Regions from separate parts of the Vibrio sp. THAF190c genome, predicted to be linked through region 4. Evidence: predicted binding sites of a transcription regulator. Region 4 holds the regulator's gene; each other region holds the start of a gene.
What was found. Region 4 encodes PurR, which represses purine synthesis genes. Its sites were predicted from a motif close to TNANGNAAACGTTTNCNTNA; they were not measured.
Positions count from the first base shown of each region.

Region 1: a site for PurR is predicted at 3,461-3,480, ahead of metK (methionine adenosyltransferase). Genes of this name have one in related genera too.
Region 2: a site for PurR is predicted at 1,548-1,567, ahead of pyrD (quinone-dependent dihydroorotate dehydrogenase). Genes of this name have one in related genera too.
Region 3: a site for PurR is predicted at 3,427-3,446, ahead of purL (phosphoribosylformylglycinamidine synthase). Genes of this name have one in related genera too.

Region 1 is NZ_CP045338.1:2,835,597-2,841,626, forward strand. It holds gene epd (erythrose-4-phosphate dehydrogenase) at 1-850, opposite strand, end outside; gene FIV04_RS12670 (hypothetical protein) at 1,052-1,288, shown strand; gene tkt (transketolase) at 1,381-3,375, opposite strand; gene metK (methionine adenosyltransferase) at 3,724-4,878, shown strand; gene FIV04_RS12685 (DUF2189 domain-containing protein) at 5,235-6,030, shown strand, end outside.
Region 2 is NZ_CP045338.1:1,548,518-1,554,547, forward strand. It holds gene FIV04_RS06780 (NAD-glutamate dehydrogenase) at 1-1,439, shown strand, start outside; gene pyrD (quinone-dependent dihydroorotate dehydrogenase) at 1,695-2,705, shown strand; gene FIV04_RS06790 (cell division protein ZapC) at 2,902-3,450, shown strand; gene rlmKL (bifunctional 23S rRNA (guanine(2069)-N(7))-methyltransferase RlmK/23S rRNA (guanine(2445)-N(2))-methyltransferase RlmL) at 3,947-6,030, shown strand, end outside.
Region 3 is NZ_CP045338.1:746,586-752,615, reverse strand. It holds gene purL (phosphoribosylformylglycinamidine synthase) at 1-3,273, opposite strand, end outside; gene mltF (membrane-bound lytic murein transglycosylase MltF) at 3,582-5,180, shown strand; gene FIV04_RS03320 (MarR family winged helix-turn-helix transcriptional regulator) at 5,251-5,682, opposite strand; gene FIV04_RS03315 (organic hydroperoxide resistance protein) at 5,821-6,030, shown strand, end outside.
Region 4 is NZ_CP045338.1:1,151,972-1,158,001, reverse strand. It holds gene elyC (envelope biogenesis factor ElyC) at 1-795, shown strand, start outside; gene torR (two-component system response regulator TorR) at 926-1,639, opposite strand; gene torD (molecular chaperone TorD) at 1,896-2,543, shown strand; gene purR (HTH-type transcriptional repressor PurR) at 2,865-3,869, shown strand; cyclic di-GMP riboswitch class I at 4,041-4,125, shown strand; gene FIV04_RS05275 (TfoX/Sxy family DNA transformation protein) at 4,254-4,844, shown strand; gene FIV04_RS05270 (TVP38/TMEM64 family protein) at 4,969-5,649, shown strand; gene FIV04_RS05265 (DUF2007 domain-containing protein) at 5,663-5,983, shown strand.

The DNA.
Region 1 (6,030 bases), 1.6 Mb from region 4:
CAGTATAGTCAACGATGTTGTGTAATGTACACTGAGATGCGTTAACAATGGTTTGATTTACGTCATTAACTTTCACATTCGTATTAATTGTGACACTTAAATCCATTGCTGTAACGTTAACCGTCGGTACTCGCACAGAAATCGCTTCAAACTTGTTAGAAAATTTCGGAAAGATTCGCTCAATACCTTTATGAAGTTTGGTATCAACCGGAATAATAGATTGGCTCGCAGCACGGGTACGACGCAAGTCCGAGTGGTAGGCGTCAATCACCTGCTGGTCATTCATCGACGAGTGAATCGTGGTGATAGTGCCAGAATCGATACCAAACGCCTCATCAAGAACCTTGATGATAGGTACGATACAGTTGGTGGTACATGAACCATTGGAAACAATGCGATCGCTGGCTTTGATGGTGTCGTGATTAACGCCATAAATAATGGTGTTGTCGAGATCGTTCGCACCTGGGTGTGAGAACAGCACCTTTTTAGCGCCAGCTTCGATATGAGCGAGGCCATCGGCACGGCAACCATACACACCGGTACAATCAAGCACGATATCCACTTCAAGATCGCGCCAAGGGAGTAGGTCAATTTCAGCTAAATGGAGAATACGAACAGTATCGATTTCACCACTTTCATGATGAATATAAATATGCTCTTGATCGTTCGAGATTTTCTTGCCGAAACGGCCGTGACTGGTGTCGTATTGAAGCAGATGAGCCATAGCATCAGGTTGTGCTAACTCATTAACTGCGACGACTTTGATTTGTTGGCTTTTGCCACTTTCATAAAGCGCTCTTAGAACATTGCGCCCTATTCTTCCAAATCCGTTGATTGCGACTTTTAGCATAGTTCCATACATCTAACCAAAATTTCGTGCAACAGATGATAACCGAATCCTACCTAAAAGGCATTAGTTGAGTGATCTAACTCGCTAAAAATAATTCATAACAGCCATCAATGGTCGGCTGGCAATATACTGATGATGAAGATGAGCTAATCAAACTCTACGGCTGTTTTTCCTCTCGTTTTTCAACCAAAGGGAAAGGTTATGTCTGGATACCCAGCGACTCATTTTTGTAGAAAGTGCAACAAAGAAACACCTCACAGAGAAATACTTGTTCGCCAATCCAGCAGCTATGACCAAGATAAAACATGGTTCGGCAAAGTAAAATTGTTTGCCCACGCTATTATCAATGGTGGTCACTACTACAACATGGATCGCTACGTGACATGCAAAGTATGTGGGACTAAAGAGCTGGATAACTGGGGAAGTGAGTTCGAGTAACCTGCTTTCGTTGCAATCAATAAAAAAACCGAGCTATCAAAGCTCGGTTTTCTATTTTCACTTCAGCATAAGGCCTTCGTGGATAACTCACATTAAGCTAGAAGCTCTTGAGCTGTGCTTACTACGTTTTCAGTAGTAAAGCCGAACATCTTGAATAGTTCGCCAGCTGGTGCAGATTCACCGAATGTTGTCATACCGATGATGCGACCGTCGAAGCCAACGTACTTATACCAGAAGTCAGCAATACCCGCTTCGATAGCGATACGTGCTGTTACGTCTGATGGTAGAACTTCTTCGCGGTACGCTGCGTCTTGCTTGTCGAATGCATCAGTAGATGGCATTGAAACAACGCGTACTTTTTTGCCTTCAGCCGTTAGTTGCGCGGCAGCTTCTACTGCTAGCTCAACCTCAGAACCCGTTGCGATAAGGATAAGCTCTGGCTTACCTTCACAGTCTTTCAGGATGTAAGCACCTTTTGCGATGTTCGCTACTTGCTCTGCATCACGAGGTTGCTGTGCAAGGTTTTGACGAGAGAAGATTAGAGACGTTGGTGCGTCTTTACGCTCGATAGCCAGTTTCCAAGCCACTGCAGACTCAACCTGGTCACATGGACGCCATGTGCTCATGTTCGGTGTTAGACGTAGTGATGCCATTTGCTCAACTGGTTGGTGAGTTGGGCCATCTTCGCCAAGACCGATAGAATCGTGTGTGTAAACTTGGATGTTCTGAACTTTCATCAGAGCAGCCATACGCATTGCGTTACGAGCGTATTCCATGAACATTAGGAAGGTTGCGCCGTAAGGAACGAAACCACTGTGTAGTGCGATACCGTTCATTATAGCTGTCATACCGAATTCACGTACACCGTAGTGGATGTAGTTACCAGAGAAGTCATTTGCTTCTAGAGACTTAGAACCAGACCACATAGTTAGGTTCGAAGGTGCTAGGTCAGCAGAGCCGCCCATAAATTCTGGAAGCATTTGACCAAACGCTTCTAGTGCGTTTTGAGATGCTTTACGTGATGCGATATCAGCAGGGTTTGCTTGAAGATCAGCAATGATTTGGTTTGCCTTCTCTTCCCACTCAGCTGGTAGTTCGCCATTCAGACGACGCTTAAGCTCTGCTGCTTCTGCTGGGTAAGCCGCTGCGTACGCATCAAACTTCGCGTTCCAAGCCGCTTCTTTCTCAGCACCTGCTTCTTTTGCATCCCACTCAGCGTAGATGTCTGCAGGAACTTCAAATGGACCGTGAGCCCAGCCTAGTGCTTCTTTCGTTGCTGCGATCTCGTCGTGACCTAGTGGTGCGCCGTGACAGTCGTGAGAGCCTGATTTGTTAGGAGAACCAAAACCGATGATAGTTTTAGTACAGATAAGCGTAGGACGAGGGTCTGCTTTAGCCGCCTCGATTGCAGCGTTGATCGCTTCGATATCGTGACCGTCTACTGCAGGGATTACGTGCCAGCCGTATGCTTCAAAACGCTTAGGCGTGTCGTCAGAGAACCAACCTTCAACTTCACCATCGATAGAGATGCCGTTGTCATCCCAGAAAGCGATAAGCTTACCAAGACCTAGCGTACCTGCTAGAGAACATGCTTCGTGAGAGATACCTTCCATCAGACAGCCATCACCCATGAATGCATAAGTGAAGTGGTCAACGATATCGTGGCCTTCTTTGTTGAACTGAGCAGCAAGTGCTTTCTCAGCCATCGCCATACCAACCGCGTTAGTGATGCCTTGGCCTAGAGGACCTGTTGTCGTTTCGATACCTGGTGCGTAGCCATACTCTGGGTGACCTGGAGTCTTAGAGTGCAGTTGACGGAAGTTCTTAAGATCTTCGATAGATAGCTCATAACCGCTTAGGTGAAGCAGAGAGTAAATTAGCATTGAGCCGTGGCCGTTTGACAATACAAAACGGTCGCGGTCTGCCCACTCTGGATTTGCTGGGTTGTGGTTCAAGTGACCACGCCAAAGAACTTCAGCGATGTCAGCCATCCCCATAGGTGCGCCTGGGTGGCCTGAATTAGCTTGTTGAACACCGTCCATACTAAGTGCGCGGATTGCATTTGCGAGATCTTTACGAGAAGGCATGTCTGCTCCTGAGTGCATAAGCGATTTGAAAAATGAGAAATAATTGCTAGTTATTAGCGCGGTTATTCTCTCAAACGCCTATGGCGACTGCAAACGTTTTGCTGAGGTTTTCAAGGTCAGTTTTCGCACTTTTACAACATTTCCCTAGTTTTTAACGGACTAGCACAAGTGAGAAAGCAATCGTTTGGTTATGACATATCATAAAAAAGAGCTTGTAATTCGACCGTTAAAAATTAGAATAGACGTCTAGATGTAGAAACACCTACAGAATTTATTGAATTTAATCTCGGCGCAGCCCGCTGCGACGCAGATAGAAACTTTGCACCTAATACTAAAAGTGGAGCTCTCATGGCTAAACACCTTTTCACTTCTGAATCTGTTTCAGAAGGCCATCCAGATAAAATTGCAGACCAAATCTCTGATGCTGTTCTTGATGCCATCTTAGAACAAGATCCAAAAGCACGTGTTGCTTGTGAGACATACGTGAAAACGGGCATGGTTATGGTTGGCGGTGAAGTAACAACGTCTGCATGGGTTGATATCGAAGAGATCACTCGTCAAACAGTTCGTGAAATTGGTTACGTTCACTCTGATATGGGCTTTGATGCTGACTCTTGTGCAGTACTAAACACTATCGGTAAGCAGTCTCCAGACATCAACCAAGGTGTTGATAAAGCAGATCCTAAAGAGCAAGGTGCAGGTGACCAAGGCATCATGTTTGGTTACGCAACAAACGAAACTGAAATCCTAATGCCAGCACCAATTACCTACTCTCACCGCCTTGTTGAAAAACAAGCTGAAGTACGTAAAAGCGGCAAGCTAGACTTCCTTCGCCCAGATGCGAAATCACAAGTTACTTTCCAGTACGACCAAGGCAAGATCGTTGGTATCGACGCTGTTGTTCTTTCAACGCAACACTGTGATTCAGTAACAACTCCTGATCTACGTGAAGCAGTAATGGAAGAGATCATCAAGCCAGTACTACCTTCTGAGTGGATTAACAAAGACACTAACTTCTTCATCAACCCAACTGGCCGTTTCGTAATCGGTGGCCCAATGGGTGACTGTGGTCTAACTGGTCGTAAGATCATTGTTGATACCTACGGCGGCGCAGCTCGTCACGGTGGTGGTGCATTCTCTGGTAAAGATCCATCAAAGGTTGACCGTTCTGCAGCTTACGCAGCTCGTTACGTTGCTAAAAACATCGTTGCAGCTGGCATGGCAGACCGTTGTGAAATCCAACTTTCTTACGCTATCGGTGTTGCTGATCCAACATCTATCATGGTTGAAACTTTCGGTACTGAGAAAGTATCTCATGACATCATCATTGAAGCAGTTCGTCAAAACTTCGACCTACGCCCATACGGCCTTCAAGAGATGCTGAACCTTCTTCAGCCAATCTATAAGAAGACGGCAGCTTACGGCCACTTCGGTCGCGAAGAGTTCCCATGGGAAGCAACAGACAAAGCAGCAATCCTAGCTGACTTCGCGGGCCTAAAATAATTTAACGCTACGCAAAAAAATTTCCAAAAGCCCTTGCTCGTTAGTAAGGGCTTTATTTTTATACAGTTACCTCAACTACCCCACCATATTTCGTCCACTTCTCTTCTTATACCCCTCTCAAAAACACCCCGGATAATTTGTGTTTTTTGACAGTAGTGACAATAGTTAGAGTACTCCTAGGCGATCAAGCTCACATTTGGTGCAACAACTGGTTAGGTTACACCCTGTTAGGAAACACGAGACAACTCTCTAGGACATGATATTTCAATAACAGCTCAGCCAAGATGACTCGCTGCCAGCCGCTGTGAAGACATACGAGGTTGAATTTAGGACGTTATTTTAACTAAGGGGAAGTTATGCCTCGTACTGCAAATCCATCCGATTTTAAAAAAGACAAAAATAGGGTGAGTGACAGTGAATACGCTCGCACTATTCCGTGTAACCAAGTCAGTATTTCTGCGCCCTTTCATTGGCTGTCACTCGCGCTTCACGATTTAGTGCGAATGCCGATGATCAGTGCATTCTATGGTTTATGTTTTATGGCAGCTGCCGTGGCGATTGTTCAGCTTGTTCAGTGGCAAGGTACACACCTAGTGGTTATGCCGAGTCTGATTGTCTACATGCTGATTGGGCCGTTTTTAGCGCTCGGCTTATATGATGCTAGCTGGGAGAGAGAGAAAGGCCACAACGCTAGTCTATTCCACTCAATGAAGGCAATCACTCGCAACTCAACTCACCAATGGGCATTTGCCATTGTGCTAATGGTAGCGATGATTTTCTGGATGAGAATCGCAGCCCTGTTACATGCTCTATACCCATCAGTGCAAGGTGCACCACTTGCTGAGTTTGCCCCATTCTTGATAACAGGCTCTGTGGTCGGCTTTGTCATTGCTAGCCTCATTTTTAGTATCTCAGCCTTCTCGATTCCACTAATGATGGAGCGCCGAGTTGACGTAATGAGTGCGATATTCACTAGCTTCAACGCGGTGAAATCTAACCTACCAGCTATGGTAGTATGGGCTGCCATCATTTGCGGCGGTATCTTAATTGGTTTTGCCACTTACGGTGTCGGTATGATCGTGACCATGCCGCTACTCGGCTATGGTACATGGCACGCCTACCATGAGACCATCAAGAAAAAGCACCACATGT
Region 2 (6,030 bases), 400 kb from region 4:
ACTTAGGTATGACTCAGCTGGGGCGTATTGAGTATGGTCTAGCTGGTGGTCGCGTAAATACTGACTTTGTTGATAACGTTGGTGGTGTTGACTGCTCGGATAACGAAGTAAACATTAAGATCTTCTTGAATGGTCTAGTATCCAATGGTGATCTAACAGTTAAGCAGCGTAACCAGGTGCTAGAGTCGATGGAAGATGAAGTCGGCGAGATTGTGTTGGATGATGCTTACTGCCAAGCTGAGTCTATCTCTGTAACCGAGCACCAAGGTGTGAGCCTAGTGAAAGAGCAAATTCGCTTTATTCACACTATGGAGAAAGCGGGTTACCTAGATCGTGGTCTAGAGTACATTCCAGATGATGAGACACTGCTTGAGCGTGAGAAGCAGGGTAATGCACTAACACGTCCTGAACTATCTGTACTTATTGCATACGCTAAGATGGTACTGAAAGAAGATCTTGTTTGTGATGAGATTGCGAACGATGAGTTCCATGCGCAGCAACTGATCCAGTACTTCCCAACTGAGTTACGCCGTAACTATGTGCAGCACATGGATAGCCATCCGCTACGCGCTGAGATCATTGCAACAGCACTGGCTAACCAAATGGTTAACGAAATGGGCTGTAACTTCGTGACTCGTCTTCAAGAAGAGACGGGCGCAGACATCGTTGATATCGCTAATGCTTACACAGCATCACGTGAGATCTACGGTTTTGGTGATGTGCTTAAGCGTATTCGTGCCCTAGATAACGTGGCTTCCTCTGACGCGCAATACGATCTTATTTTCCACGTTCGTCGTGCGATGCGTCGTATCAGCCGTTGGTTGTTAAGAAACCGTCCTGGCAAACAGTCTGTGACTGCACTGATTGAGCTCTACCGTGAAGATGTGAATGCGATTACTAAGGTTCTTGATGAAACGCTAGTAGCTGCAGAAGTTGAAGAGCACAACTCAGTTGCTAAGGTTTGGGTAGAACAAGGTGTTGAAGAAGAGTTAGCAAACTCGGTAGCGCGTTTGTCTAGCCTGTACTCGGCACTGGATATATCTACAGTAGCTCGTGAAACGGGTAAAACAGTTGAGCAAGCGTCTAAACTGTACTTTAACCTTGGTGACCGTCTATCACTGCACTGGTTCTTGAAACAGATCAATAGCCAAGCAGTAGACAATAACTGGCAAGCACTGGCTCGTGCTGCATTCCGTGAAGATCTTGATTGGCAGCAACGTCAACTAACCGGTCAAGTTCTAACATGTGGCTGTGCAGCGGACCTTGATGTGATTAAGGCACTGGATGATTGGATGGAAAGTAATGCAGTATCACTGCATCGCTGGGAAAGCATCCTAAACGAGTTTAAAGTCGGCTCAGTTCATGAGTTTGCTAAGTTCTCAGTAGCTTTACGTGAACTTATGCTTCTTAATCTAAACTGTATGTCGAAAGACCAATAAGGTTTAGGTAACTTAAGTACCGATATGAAGTGGCAGCCGAGTGGGGCTGCCATTTTTTATGCGTCAAAATAGGGCGAGATTGTTAATTACTTTAAGTTCCAAGCAGATAGACGATAACGTTTGCCTAATTATTGACGAACTTTGTTAAGAATTCGAATTATCTTACCCTTACTGGTAGTAATAGATTGAATTGTTGGGTAAATAAGTAAATAATATCGCCCCGTTTACACGGGGCTTTTTTCTATCGGAGGCACAATGCTTTACCGTCTAGCCAGAACTGGCTTTTTCCAACTTGATGCCGAAAAGGCACATGATCTTGCAATTCAAAACTTCAAGCGTTTCACTGGCACTCCTGTCGATCTGCTTTACCGTCAACAGTTACCGCATCGCCCTGTAGAGGTGATGGGGCTAACGTTTAAAAACCCAGTTGGTCTTGCTGCTGGCTTAGATAAGAACGGCGAGTGTATTGATGCATTCGGTGCAATGGGCTTCGGCTTTGTTGAAGTAGGTACTGTTACTCCACGCCCTCAAGCGGGTAATGACAAACCTCGTCTTTTCCGTCTTGTTGAAGCGGAAGGCATTATCAACCGTATGGGTTTCAACAACCTTGGTGTCGATAACCTAATCGAGAATGTTAAGAGATCAAACTACGATGGCATTCTTGGTATCAACATCGGTAAGAACAAAGATACTCCAATTGAGAAGGGCGCTGAAGATTACCTAATCTGTATGGAAAAGGTTTATCAGTACGCAGGCTACATTGCTGTAAACATCTCTTCACCAAATACTCCGGGACTTCGTTCTCTACAATACGGTGAAGCACTAGATGAGCTTCTAGCTGAGCTAAAAACTAAGCAAGCTGAGTTAGAACAGAAACACGGTAAGTATGTCCCACTTGCACTTAAGATCGCACCGGATCTAAGTGATGATGAAATCAGCCAAATCTGTGAATCATTGATCAAAAATAAGATCGATGGTGTGATCGCAACCAACACAACACTAGATCGTTCAATCGTTGAAGGTATGAAGCATGCTGACGAAGCTGGTGGCCTAAGCGGTCGCCCAGTTCAATCTCGCAGCACTGAAGTCGTTCGTAAGCTTCACGAAGAGCTAGGCGACAAGCTACCTATCATTGGTGTAGGCGGTGTTGACTCGTACGTGGCAGCAAAAGAGAAAATGATGGCGGGTGCTAAACTTGTTCAAGTTTACTCAGGTTTCATTTACAAAGGTCCAAGTCTAGTGAGTGATATTGTTAAAAACCTATAATGTTAGGGACGATCTTGAACGTCACGTTATAAGTTGATAGATATCACTAAAAGATACACTGTAACTCGCTGAGTTTTAGAGAAAAGAGGAATTTCATTTCCTCTTTTTTTTTGCCTATTGCTCAGTAAAATTACTGCATTGAAGGGTAATTTTGCGTTTTACCTAATGGAATGCTTCAACAGTGTGAGACGAAACGATGCTTAAACCTAGTGATACATGGAGTTGGTACTACGATGAACAGCAATGTTCATTAATGCTAAATCTGGGGGAGGATATGATTTTCAAAACTAACCTCGTCCGTAACAAGCTGGTGGATTGTGCATTTAAAGAGAACGAATTCACTGTTGATGATGCTTCTTCCTACCAGACCTTCAAAGAACAGATCTCCGGGCTAGAGCTTTCTGAGCCTCGTCAAGCAGAGCTGGCACTTTACTGTGTTGCTGCAAAGCGCTTCCATAAACCTGTTCAGCCGAAAAGTTGGTTTTTTGAGTCTCAGATTCAAGGCCATGAATGCCCAGAAGAGGGCGACATTGTACGTATGAATAACCAGTACAGTTTAGGTTACTTCATTGTGCTAGAGGTTGGAGAGAACGCGAGTTTATGTGCTTCAGTAGACCTTGATGAATTTAATCTAACCTCATCAAAAGCACTTCAGTTTGGTGATTCCATTAAAGTGATGCACGATAGAATGGTAGACGCAAATGCTATCCTGCATCATCACCGCCACATAGCGATGGTAGGTTAGTCAAAAACAACGCTCTCACACTTAAGAAAATCGACCCCAGGGTCGATTTTTTTATACCTGAAATTCAGTAATCCAACCAAATGACCCATAGATAATTTGTTTATGAGGTGCTTTTTTACACAACCAAAGCTTATTTTTTCAACTTAATTTCAACACATCTCTGAGCCGATTTCTGGAAATAGGCCTGCAAAATTCCCTGTTTAAGCGGTTTTGTAACCGAGTTACACCTCTAAATTTAATTTGGTATATACCAGAATTAAGCGGAATAATAATTCACAAAGCTATATTCGAGTGAATATTTAGTGCATAGAGTCTGTTATAAGGTTGTTTTTTGAGCGCAAGGTATATCTTGGCTTAGAGAGTTAGCGACTGCTTCGCTCAATGAACATTTGCTGAGCAATTAGGTAGAAGAATCAATGAAAAGATGTGTTTAGAGTGACGCTTATTGACTCAAATAAGGTATAATCGAGCTCATTTTTACCAATAAAAGAACACTATGAATCAATATCTAGCGGTTACCTCAAACGGCCTTGAGAATTTATTAGTTGAAGAACTAACCCAACTAGGGATTACAAACGCAAAACCTGTTCAAGCAGGTGTTAAATTCAAAGCGACGAATGAGCAGATTTATCGTTGTTGTTTGTGGAGTCGTTTGGCTTCAAGATTTGTACGTGTGCTTTCTGAGTTCACCTGTCAAGATGACATGGACCTGTACCTTTCTACGACGGCAGTAAACTGGGTAAATCAATTCCACAGCTCTAAGCGTTTTGTGGTTGATTTCAACGGTACTAACCGTGAGATTCGTAACAGCCAATATGGTGCGATGAAGGTTAAAGATGCGGTTGTCGACTGCTTCGAAAAGAAATCTTTACCTCGTCCAAATATCAGCAAAGAGAACCCAGATATCCGTATCCATGTTCGTCTGCACCGCGATAAAGCGATCTTGGGTGTTGATATGGTTGGTAGCGGTCTTCACCAACGTGGCTATCGTCCAGAGTCTGGTCGTGCACCTCTACGTGAGACTTTAGCTGCAGCAATCCTGCTACGTAGTGGTTGGGATGCGACAAAACCATTCTTAGATCCAATGTGTGGTTCGGGTACGTTAGTTATCGAAGCGGCAATGATGGCAGCGAATATGGCGCCAGGCGTTAAACGTCAGAAGTGGGGCTTCCAAGCTCTGGAAGACTTTGATGCTGAACTATGGGCGGAAATCAAATCAGAAGCCAATGTTCAAGCTCGTCGCGGTTTGAAAAAAGTAGAGTGTAAGTTCTACGGCTATGATAACGATGCACGTGTTTTGAAAACAGCGCGTGATAACGCGCGCCGTGCTGGCGTTGAAGAATTAATCGAATTCGAATTGGGTGATGCGGCGCTAGTGAAACGTCCTGCTGAGTTTGATAACGGTGTTATTGTATCGAACCCACCATATGGTGAACGTCTAGGTACAGAACCGGGCCTTATCGCACTGTACACAGCATTTGGTGCTCAATTGAAATCAGAGTTTGGCGGTTGCAATGCGTCAATCTTCTCTAGTTCTGATGAACTGCTAAGCTGTCTGCGTATGCGTGCTGACAAACAGTTCAAATTGAACAATGGTGCGTTACCGTGTCACCAAAAGAACTACTCAATCTCTGATCGTCCTATGTCAGAGCGTCCTTCTGAGCAGCAAGAACAACAAATCGCCCCAGATTTTGCTAACCGTTTGAAAAAGAACATTGGCAAAATTGGTAAATGGGCTAAGAAAGAGCAACTTGACTGCTACCGTATCTACGACGCAGACCTTCCAGAATACAACGTTGCTATCGACGTTTATCCGGGTCACCTTGTGATTCAAGAGTATGCAGCACCGAAGAACGTTCCTGAAGAGAAGGCGAAACGCCGCCTAACAGACATCATTCGCGCATCTATTCAGGTAACAGGCGTAGAAGCGAACAATGTCGTTCTTAAAGTGCGTCAGAAGCAGAAAGGGTCTTCTCAATATCAGAAGTTATCTCAAGACTCTTCGAATCTAGAAGTAAACGAATATGGCGTGAAGCTGATCGTAAACCTTCATGATTACCTAGACACGGGTCTGTTCTTGGACCACAAATTAACACGTCGACGCATTGGTGAGATGGCTGCGGGTAAAGATTTCTTGAACCTGTTCGCTTACACCGGCTCTGCAACAGTTCATGCTGCGGTTGGTGGTGCTCGCACGACTAAGACTGTCGATATGTCGAATACCTACCTAGAGTGGGCAAAAGAAAACATGGAGCTTAACGGTCGAGTAGGCCGCCAACACCAATTTGTTCAAGCTGATTGTCTACAATGGCTAGCAAAAGAGAATGGTAACTACGATCTTATCTTTATTGATCCACCAACGTTCTCTAACTCTAAGCGTATGGAACAGACATTCGATGTACAGCGTGACCACCTTCAGTTGATGGAGAATCTAAAACGCATTCTTCGTGATGAAGGTACGATTGTGTTCTCGAACAACAAACGTCACTTTAAGATGGATCTAGAAGGCTTAGAGGCTTTAGGCCTTAAAGCACAGAACATTTCTGGTAAGACATTACCTCTAGATTTCTCACGTAATAA
Region 3 (6,030 bases), 410 kb from region 4:
TTCTAGTACCGCTTGACCGGTTAGAATATCACTCATGTGGATATCCGTTGCTTCAAAGCCGGCACGGTCAAATGCTGCTGCCATCTCAACGTGAGAGTTAACGCCCTGCTCACGTAGGATTGCCATCTTAGGCTTAGCACCTTTCGCGATGAATGGCGCTGCGATGTCTTCGTTCACATCAAAGCTTAGCTTAACGTTTAGACCTGGGTCTGAGTTATCTTTCTTCGCTTCGTGTTCTTGGTCAGCACATGCTGGGTTGTCACGTAGACCTTGCATCTTATGCGTTGTCTCAGCCCAGATAGTACGTAGTTCAGTACGGTTACGCTCAAGAACTACAGTGTCACCAGAAGTAATCACTAGCTCATCAGACGCTTCTACAGAGCCAATTACGTGTGAACATGCTTCAAGGCCGTTTGCAGCTAGCGTAGAGAGTACAGCGTCTAGGTCATCGTTCTTAACTTGAAGTACCGCACCTAACTCTTCGTTGAATAGTGCCGCTATTGCATCTTCGCCCTTCTCTTCTGAATAAAGGTCAGCAATGTCCGCTTTAACACCACAGTGACCTGCGAATGCCATCTCAGCAAGAGTAACGAATAGACCACCATCGCCCTTATCGTGGTAAGCGACTACTTGGTCGTTTGCTACTAGAGTTTGAACACCCTCGTAGAAACCTTTTAGCTGTGCTGCGTTGTCTACGTCTGCTGGCTTATCACCAAGCTGCTTGTAAACCTGTGCTAGAGCTGTCGCGCCTAGACGGTTTTGACCGTTACCTAGGTCGATAAGAACCAGTGACGTGTCACCCTTGTCAGTACGAAGCTGTGGAGTGATTGTCTTGCGTACATCTTCAACACGAGCAAACGCCGTGATGATTAGAGACAGCGGAGACGTTACTTCTTTCTGCTCGCCGTTCTCTTCCCACTTAGTCTTCATCGACATTGAGTCTTTACCAACTGGGATAGTCAGACCAAGCGCTGGACATAGCTCTTCACCTACCGCTTTTACCGCTTCGTAAAGACCTGCATCTTCACCTGGGTGACCTGCTGGAGACATCCAGTTCGCAGACAGTTTAATGTGTTTGATATCACCGATGTTAGTCGCTGCGATGTTAGTGATTGCTTCACCCACCGCTAGACGAGCTGAAGCACCGAAGTCTAGTAGAGCAACTGGTGTACGCTCACCCATCGACATCGCTTCACCGTGGTAAGTGTCGTAGCTTGCAGCTGTTACTGCACAGTTTGCTACTGGCACCTGCCAAGGGCCAACCATTTGGTCACGAGCAACAAGGCCTGTCACCGTGCGGTCACCGATCGTGATAAGGAATGTTTTTTCTGCAACCGTTGGAAGACGTAGAACGCGATCTGCTGCTTCGTTTAGCTCAATACCATCACGGTTAACTGCAGGGTTGTTCGCTTTTAGCGTCTTCGCATCACGGTGCATCTTAGGCGTCTTACCAAGAAGTACATCCATTGGCATATCGATTGGCGTGTTATCGAAGTGTGAATCTTCAAGTTTAAGCTCGCGTTCTTCTGTTGCGATACCAACAACTGCGTATGGTGCGCGCTCACGCTTACAGATTGCATCGAATACTTCCATATTCTCTGGCGCAACTGCCATTACGTAGCGTTCTTGAGATTCGTTACACCAGATCTCAAGTGGGCTCATGCCTGGTTCATCATTTGGTACATCGCGCAGTTGGAAGATACCACCACGCTCGCCATCGTCTACAAGCTCAGGAAGTGCGTTAGAGATACCGCCCGCGCCCACATCGTGGATGAATGCAATTGGGTTCTCGTCGCCAAGCTGCCAACAACGGTCAATAACTTCCTGACAACGACGTTCCATCTCTGGGTTTTCACGCTGTACAGATGCAAAATCTAGGTCTTCTGCTGATTGACCCGATGCCATTGAAGATGCTGCACCGCCACCAAGGCCGATGTTCATCGCAGGACCACCAAGTACGATTAGGCTTGCACCTACTGGGATCTCTTTCTTCTGTACGTGCTCGTCACGGATGTTACCCATACCACCAGCAATCATGATTGGCTTGTGGTAACCACGAACTTCTTCACCTGCATGAGAGTTCACTTTTTCTTCGTAAGTACGGAAGTAACCCAGTAGGTTTGGACGACCGAATTCGTTGTTGAACGCCGCGCCACCAAGTGGGCCTTCTAGCATGATATCTAGTGCGTTAACGATGCGACCTGGCTTACCGAAGTCTGTTTCCCATGGCTGTTCAAAACCTGGAATACGTAGGTTAGATGTCGTGAAACCAACAAGACCAGCTTTTGGCTTACCACCAATACCTGTTGCGCCTTCGTCACGGATTTCACCACCAGAACCCGTAGAAGCGCCCGGCCAAGGAGAGATAGCAGTTGGGTGGTTGTGCGTTTCCACCTTCATTAGGATGTGCGCTTTCTCTTGGTTGTAACCGTACTGGCGAGTTTCTGGGTTCGGGAAGAAACGGCCTACATCAGAACCTACCATTACTGCTGCGTTATCTTTGTATGCAGACAGTACGTTTTCAGGCGTCGTTTCGAATGTGTTCTTGATCATCTTGAACAGAGACTTCTCTTGCTTCACGCCGTCGATAGTCCAGTCAGCATTGAAGATCTTGTGACGACAGTGCTCTGAGTTCGCCTGTGCAAACATCATTAGCTCGATGTCAGTTGGGTTGCGATCTAGCTTGTTTACGAACGCATCGTAAAGGTACTCAATTTCGTCATCAGCAAGAGCAAGACCAAGGGTTACGTTTGCAGTTACTAGTGCTTCTCGACCGCCATTTAGTAGGTCAACATCAGCCACTGGAGCTGGCTCAGCTACTTGGAAAAGCGCTGCTGCTGAATCAAAGTCTGTAAAGATAACTTCCATCATACGATCGTGCAGGATAGCTTTTAGCTCAACAAGTTGAAGCTCAGAAAGCTCTGCCGATGATTCGATGTAGTAAGCGGTACCGCGCTCAAGACGTGCGATCTTATCTAGACCACAGTTGTTTGCGATATCCGTTGATTTTGAAGACCAAGGCGAAATAGTGCCCGGGCGAGGAGTTGCTAGTAGAAGAAGACCTTCTGGTGCGTGCTCTTCAATTGTTGGACCGTAAGTCAGAAGTTTTTCTAGTTTCTCAACTTCTTGATCATTTAGGTCGGCAGTTAGATCTGCAAAGTGCGCAAATTCAGCGTAGATGCCTGTAACAGGTAGGCCAAGTTCACGACAAAGCTCTAAAAGCTTGTTAACACGAAATTCAGATAGAGCTGGGGAGCCACGAAAAATTCTCATGTGCTTAGGTCTCTTATGCAATTGATTAAGGTGATATTGGAATAAATTCAGTGGGTTTTAGGAGTAACCTAACTGTTTTTCTTCGAACCTATGCCGATTCCACCTCTCTGTTGCGGGCGCATTATATAGCAATTATTTTTGTGACGTAACCAAAAAAGCAACCGTTTGCGTCATTTTTTTCATGTTTCTTGGCAATTGTTACTTTTGCTGCATTTCTAGCCACTTTTACTTCCGTTTACCCAAAGTCACTTTGCCGGGAGTAAACGGTTTGATATAAAGGGAAGTCACTTTTTTGAGATTTCATTTTGATGCATACATTTACGCGCTTTTTTTCATCCAAACTTCTTCTCATCGCGATCGCCATTACTGGTTTAGCAGGTTGTCAAATTGAGTCGGAACCGAAAAGCGACTTGGAGCAGATCCGAGAGCGCGGCGTATTAAGAGTTGGAACACTCAATAACCAGCTCTCTTACTATATCGGCCCAGATGGCCCTGCGGGTTTGGATTATGAATTGGCTCGAGAGTTTGCAGAGCAGCTCGGCGTGCAACTAGAAATGAAACCAGCATACCGTTTGTCTGGCTTATTCCCTGCTTTGCAAAAAGGTGAAATCGACCTTATCGCAACAGGACTAACTCAGAACAATGAGCACACCCGCGGCTACCGTGCTGCACCAGCTTACTATTACGTAAGCCAACAAGTCGTGTACAAGAAAGGTCAATGGCGTCCGCGTAACCTAGAACAGCTGATTGAATTTGAGAACAAACGCCAAGCAGAGTTCATTGAACAACAAAACCAAGAGCAGAATGAAGAAAACAGTGAGCTAACAACCATCAACGACAGATTGGCTCCTGCTCTTGTTGTGATTGAAGAGTCTCACTTCGAACCAACTCTAAACCAACTTCAACAATCCAACCCTGACTTTATCTACGAGTCGGTTGGTAATGCAGATATAAACGATCTATTAAGACAGGTTTCTAAGGGTGAGCTGAGCTTTACCGTTGCAGACTCCATTGAGCTATCACTGGCACAACGCCTCTACCCTGACCTGGCACTTGCGTTCGAGTTAACGGAAGACCAACCTATCTCTTGGTACTTAAAGAAATCGGAAGATGAAAGCTTGTATGCGTTGCTGATTGAGTTCTTCGGTAATCTTAAACAGTCTGGTGAACTCGCAACTCTAGAAGAGAAATACATAGGTCACATTGGAAGCTTCGATTACGTAGACACTCGCGCCTTCATTCGAGCACTTGATAGCAAACTACCGAAATGGTCACCACTATTCCAAGAGTACTCGCAAGAGTTTGACTGGCGCTTGATTGCCGCATTGGCTTATCAAGAGTCTCACTGGAATCCTGTTGCGAAATCTCCGACAGGGGTGCGAGGCATGATGATGTTAACCCTACCGACCGCCAAGAGCGTGGGTGTGACAAATCGTTTGGACCCAAAACAGTCGGTTCAAGGTGGTGTGGAATATCTGCGTCGTATCGTTAACCGAATCCCTGACTCCATCAAGCAGCATGAGAAGATCTGGTTTGCTCTTGCTTCCTATAATGTTGGCTATGGGCATATGATGGATGCGCGTCGACTCACTAAAGCACAAGGTGGCGATCCGGACTCTTGGAGTGACGTAAAAGACAGACTGCCTCTACTAAGACAGAAGAAGTACTACAGCCAAACCCGCTACGGTTATGCTCGTGGTGACGAAGCCAAGAACTATGTAGAGAACATTCGTCGTTATTACCAAAGTATCATCGGCCACGTAAATAAACGTACCGAAGAGGAGCGTGAAGCAAGTATGGAAGACCTTATCGTGATTCCGCCGCTTGCGATTTCAGGAGCAGACTCAACCATCAGTGGTGCGGTCTCCGCAGCCGAAGCGAGCGACACAGTACCGAGCGAAGAATAGAACGCAGTTCACCATCAATGAAAAAGCCACACATAGGTGTGGCTTTTTGCTGTTTGTCTTGAAGATAATACTAACCGAGCTTCTCTAATACCTTTTCGCACAAAGTCTTCAAAGCCAACAATTCATCCAGCTCCAAGGTCAACTTGCACTTCATCGCATCAGGAACAGATCTCGCCTGAGTTTTTAGCTCTGCTCCACTCTCTGTCAATTTGAGCACTCGCACACGCTCATCGTGCTCACAACGGCTTCGCTCAACAAACCCTTTGCCTTCTAGCCTTTTCAAAAGTGGCGTCAAAGTACCCGAGTCTAAATGCAGTCGTGAGCCAATGTCTTTCACACTGGCACCATCTTGCTCCCAAAGCACCATCATCACCAAATATTGAGGGTAGGTTAAATCCAACGCATCCAATAACGGGCGATATGCTCGAACCATAGCATTCGCTGCACTATACAGAGGAAAGCACACCTGATTATCCAACAATAACTGATCATCATTACTCATATCGTTCTCTACTTCTGGTTTGATTGGCGCGAACACTAAAAATAAATTGCGCACAATATAGTTGCATTCACGGTTTATTTCGATATAAAATTGCAAGAAATTAAATTGTGCGCAACTTAAAATAAAAAGAGAATCGATATGACAACACTCTACACAACTCAAGCAACCGCTCTTGCTGGCCGTAATGGACAAGTGAAAACTGACGATGGTTTACTAGAGCTAGAACTGGCTTACCCAAAAGAGATGGGAGGCACTGGGCTAGCTACTAACCCGGAACAGCTATTTGCTGCAGGTTATTCAGCTTGTTTCTCAAACGCTATCCTGCACGTTGCTCGTGAAGCGAAAGTT
Region 4 (6,030 bases):
CTTGTTATGTTCACTACAAAACGTAAAACAGGGTGCCTTATCACGCTGTCTGCATTATGTGGCATTTTCCTTATCGCGTTCCAACCCGTTTCTAGCCAACTTCTTATGCCAATGGAACGCCAATACACCGCATTCTTACCAACTACTGAACCTGTCGATTACGTGATGGTATTGGGTAGCGGCCATGTGGTGGATGACCAAATCCCGCCAACGTCTGAACTTAGCCGAACTGGCCTAATGAGACTAAGTGAAGGTATTCGCATTCAACGAATCTACCCGGGTGCTAAGTTGATTCTATCTGGCTATGGTGGTGGCACTGAAGTCAGTAACGCACGTATGATGGCCAAAGTTGCCCTAGCATTAGGCGTTGCCAAACCTGACATTATCTTGCTTGAGACAGCCAAAGATACATGGGAAGAAGCGCGTCAGGCTGCTGCGTTTGTAAAAAACAAGCGAATGGTTTTGGTGACTTCTGCAAGCCATATGCAGCGCGCTCTTAACGAGTTCCATGACGCTGGTATCAAACCAATTCCTGCGCCAACTAATTTCTTAGCTCAAGAAGGCATTGAACAGCCTTGGAACAAGTACATGCCAAAAGCAGCATACTTGGAACAAACAGAGCGCTACTGGCACGAAACGATGGGCTTAGTTTGGCAATCACTGCGCGACTGGCTAGATAACCAAAGCTCTGAAATGGACGAACCGGTTGTAATCTCCGAGCCATCGATGCTTGAAGAAGAAAACTCTACAACCTCTGGTGCAATACCAACGAGCGGCGCACAGCCAGCACTTTAATGCTGTACAACATGGATAACCATGACTAATGGCCTATGTTCTTTTCAAGCTGATTCCATAAACAAAAAACCGAGATACTGAATATCTCGGCTTTTTCAATTTTGCTTGTTGAGCATTTTAATTCTGAGCGTTAATCGCCAGCAAACATGTAACCTTCACCATGAACCGTCACAAAGATTTGAGGGTTCTTCGGATCAAACTCCATCTTCGCACGCATACGACGAATCAATACGTCAATGGTACGGTCGTTTGGCGCATCAACACGGTGGCTAATCATATTTAAGATTCGCTCACGGCTTAATACTTGGTTCGGGTATGAAGACAGCGCAACCAATAGCTCATATTCTGCTTTGGTCAATTTCACTGGCTCACCGTTTTTGCTCAGTGCGCGGCGTGGAATATCAAATATCCACTCACCAAAGCGAACGATAGATTCGTCATCCGCCTGCTCCGCCGCACCTGCTGGTGACTTGCGAGCTGCAGAAATTCGCCAAAGTAGGTTTTTCACTCGAACCAGTAACTCGCGAAGTTCGAATGGTTTAGTAACATAATCATCTGCGCCCATCTCTAGGCCTACAATTTTGTCGATGCTATCCGTGCGTCCAGTAACTAAAATAATCCCAATGTCTGATTGACTGCGTAATTCGCGAGTTAGCATCAATCCATCTTCGCCTGGTAAGTTGATGTCCAGCATAATGAGGTCAACGTTATTCTCTTCTAGAACGTTTCTCATTTGAGCGCCGCTTTCTGCTTCGCTTACTGTGTAACCCTCATTCTGGAAATATCCAACCAGCTTACTACGGGTTACCACATCATCTTCAACGACTAATACGTGATAGCTCATCTACACCACTTTTCTTATTTAATAGTTTCAGTGACTATTCTATTCATAACTAGTAACAATTCTAGTAGTACGCAAGATAAAAGCCAGAAACCTGAATTTTTTTTGATACAAGACAATCTTAAACCTTGCTATTTAACCTCCATCGCAATTCAATATAGGCATTACTACTAACGAGTGACTTTGCAATTAGCAAATACAACCGTTAGCAAGCCTTCGTACCGCAGATATTACGAAAGACGATATTAGGATTATTGAGATGAAAGAAACGAAAGCGTTCAACGAACAACGAGCTGAAATCTACTGGTGGCTATCGAGCCTGTTCGCAAAAGAGCTGACTCAAGAAGAACTGGATAACTACCACTCGGTTGAGATTCGTTCGTTTTTAACTGGTCTTGGCGACAATGAGACGCTTAAGCCAGCAATCAATAACCTAGTAGATGCGCTTAACCGATTGCAGAATCGTGAAGACGCTCAACTGGAGCTTTCGTCAGATTTTTGCGAGTTGTTCCTTAAGTCAGATAAATACGGTGCTCTACCGTACGCTTCTATTTACTTAGACAAGAGCGGCCTGCTGAACGCCAAGCCAGCTCAAGACATGGAAGCCATCATGGCGTCTTATGGTATCGCCGTAAACCAAGACCTAAAAGAGCCTGCTGACCACCTAGCCATCGAGTTGGATTTCCTTGGCAACATTATCATTCGTTCAAACGACCTCGAGAGTGAGCAAGAATTAGAAGCAGCTTTCACTGCACAGCATGAATTTGTTGAACAACAACTTCTCAGCTGGATTCCACAATTTGCAACGAAATGCCGTGAATTTGATGAGTTTGGTTTTTACGCTTGTGTTGCAGAATTGCTAGCCGCTTTCTGTAAACTTGATGCGCAATATTTGGCTGGTGAATAAATTCACTAATGACTAAAGGCACAATTTAGGTAGAATGTGACAATTCACCCAGATTTCTGGGTGAATTTTATTGCGAGTATTTTCTAGTCAGTCTAAAATTGTGACCGCAAACGATAAAATATGAAACATTCTCGAAATGCTATGCTTTAAATTAGCTAAGAGCATTTCGGTGTTAAGACAAGCCGCTCTCATTAGCGGTTTTTTGTTTTTTAGCACTTTAGTACCGAGAGAGCCCTACACATTCTAAGCTCTTGTTCTGGTAGCTTAAAACGGCTACTTGCTCCGTACTGCTGAGGAAGTAGCTATCAATAGGATAAAGCCATGGCAACTATAAAAGATGTCGCTCGCTTAGCCGGCGTATCAACAACCACCGTTTCTCACGTGATCAACAAGACACGTTTCGTAGCAGAAGCGACTCAAGAAAAAGTAAACAAAGCCGTAGACGAATTAAATTATGCACCAAGTGCCGTTGCTCGTAGTTTGAAATGTAACTCTACGCGCACAATCGGTATGTTAGTAACTCAATCAACTAACCTATTCTTCTCTGAAGTGATCGATGGTGTAGAGAGCTACTGTTACCGTCAAGGCTATACGCTGATTCTATGTAACACAGGTGGTATCTACGAGAAGCAACGTGACTACATCCGAATGCTTGCTGAAAAACGCGTAGATGGCATCTTAGTAATGTGTTCTGACCTAACGGAAGAACTTCGTGAAATGCTTGACCGTCATGCAGACATTCCAAAAGTTGTTATGGATTGGGGCCCTGAAAGTTCACAAGCAGATAAGATCATCGACAACTCTGAAGAAGGTGGCTACCTAGCGACTAAATATCTAGTTGAACGCGGGCATGAACGTATTGCATGTCTAAGTGGTCACTTAGATAAAGCGGCGTGTGTTGAACGTATCGCTGGTTACCGTCGAGCACTGGCAGAGGCAGACATTCAAGCCGATGACAACCTAATCCTTGAAGGTAACTTCGAGTGTGATACGGCTGTTATCGCAGCAGATAAAATCGCTGCAATGGAAAATCGCCCTACCGCGGTATTCTGTTTTAACGATACGATGGCGCTTGGTCTTATGAGCCGCCTACAACAGCAAGGTATTAAGATCCCTGAAGATATTTCAGTGATTGGTTACGACAATATTGAGTTGGCAGAGTACTTCTCACCGCCGTTGACGACTGTTCACCAACCAAAACGTCGTGTCGGTAAGAACGCGTTCGAAATCCTGCTAGAACGTATCAAAGACAAAGACCACGAAAAACGCGTGTTCGAGATGCATCCAGAGATCATTGAGCGTGCGACAGTAAAAACGTTAAAATAACGTAAACTTTAGAAAAATCTAATAAAACGCACCGTTTGGTGCGTTTTTTTTATTTGTCAAAAATAAAAACCCAGTTGCATATCAAGGCAACAATTAACTGAATTAAGATCACATTTTAGAATAACAAGTGTGAACCTCATTCAACAAAAAACTTTATTCTTGATTATACAGTCACGCACAGGGCAAATCACTTGAAAGGGTGAGACGCAAAGCCTCCGGCCTAACCCATTATTGGTATGGTAGCGGGGTTACCGATGGCAAAATGCAGTATTTCCTACCTTTAGTAGTAATTTACGGCTTATTGACAATTTCATTGCGACATTTTGCTAATCTCTCGGACCTGCTTATTTGGTGGCGTAATTCAAATACACCGAGATAAACAATATGGATAAACCGATACTCAAGGACTCAATGAAGTTATTTGAGCCACTTGGAAAGATAAAGTCACGCTCAATGTTTGGCGGTTTCGGCCTTTTTGCCGATGACACCATGTTTGCATTGGTCGTAAACAATCAGTTGCACATTCGAGCTGATAAGAATACTACTTCACAATTTGAACAACAGGGCTTCGAACCTTACGTTTACAAAAAACGTGGATTCCCAGTCGTTACTAAGTATTTTGCCCTCCCAGAAGACCTCTGGCAGACTCAAGAACGTATTATCGAGCTGGCAAAAGCTTCCCTTGACTGTGCTAAAGAAGAGAAACAAATCCAATCATCGGCGAAACCGACGCGATTGAAAGATTTGCCAAACCTTCGACTTGCCACAGAGCGTATGTTGAAAAAAGCAGGGATCGATACCGTTGAAAGCTTGTATGAGTCAGGTTCTGTTAATGCATACAAAGCCATTAAAGAATCTCATTCATCAAGTGTTAGCTTAGAGCTACTTTGGGCGCTTGAAGGTGCAATCAACGGCACTCATTGGTCGGTGATACCTCAGCAGCGACGCGACGAGCTCATCAGCTCTATTAATTAGGTCCAAATCACTTAATTGTAAAAAGCCACATTAATGTGGCTTTTTTTATTTTCTTTTGAAAGTTAATCTTTCCTTCTCCTGTCTAACTATACTAACTATAAGCAAAAGATTAAGGGACGCTCCCATGAGTAAGAAAATGATTTTAGGCATAATTTTAGTTGCCACGATAGTGTTACTAGCCGTTAACTTTGGTCAATACTTAACGCTTGAAAATGCCAAAGCCCAGCAGGCACTTCTTAATGACTACATAGAGAGTAACTTTGTTGTTGCGGCAGCAACCTACTTCATTCTCTATATTATGATTACCTCTTTCTCTATCCCAGGCGCTGCTGTAGTTACGCTACTCGGGGCGGCGCTATTCGGCTTTTGGACTAGTTTATTACTCGTGTCGTTTGCAAGTACCATAGGTGCAACACTAGCGTTTTTGAGTAGCCGTTTTCTACTGCGTGACTGGGTGCAAGGTAAGTTTGGCGATAAGCTGTCTACTATTAATCAAGGCGTAGAAAAAGATGGCGCATTCTACCTGTTCTCTTTGCGTCTGATTCCGGTATTCCCATTTTTCTTAATTAACTTACTAATGGGCTTAACACCTATCTCTGTAGGACGCTACTATTTGACTAGCCAATTAGGAATGCTTCCTGGCACTGCAGTTTACTTAAACGCAGGTACTCAGTTGGCAGAGATCGATTCGCTATCAGGCATCGTATCCCCTTCTGTACTGCTTTCTTTCGCACTGCTTGGCGTATTCCCAATCGCTGCAAAATGGATTATGGGTAAGTTTCGTTCGGCGCCAGTCGCGGAATAGATAAGGAAAATTGATGAAGATATTCAGTGCTGCAAACCCAACAGAGGCTCACATAATATGTGGGCTTCTAGAAAGTGAAAAAATTGCCTGTGAAGTACGTGGGGAAGGATTGTTTGGTTTAAAGGGGGAAATCCCTTTCTCTGAAGAAACAGACCCATATGTGTGGCTCTACGAGCCTTCTGATGCAACAGCAGCACTAAATCTCATCAATGCTTATAAGAAGCAACAAGATTCCATCATCTATGAAGAGTGGCGTTGTAGTCAGTGTCACGAGGTCAACGAAGCCCAGTTTGGCTCTTGTTGGCAGTGTGGCTCACCTTGCCCCGAAACATAAGTTTTGTAAAAATGAGTCCCTAAAAAAAACAGGAAGCGCAATCGCTT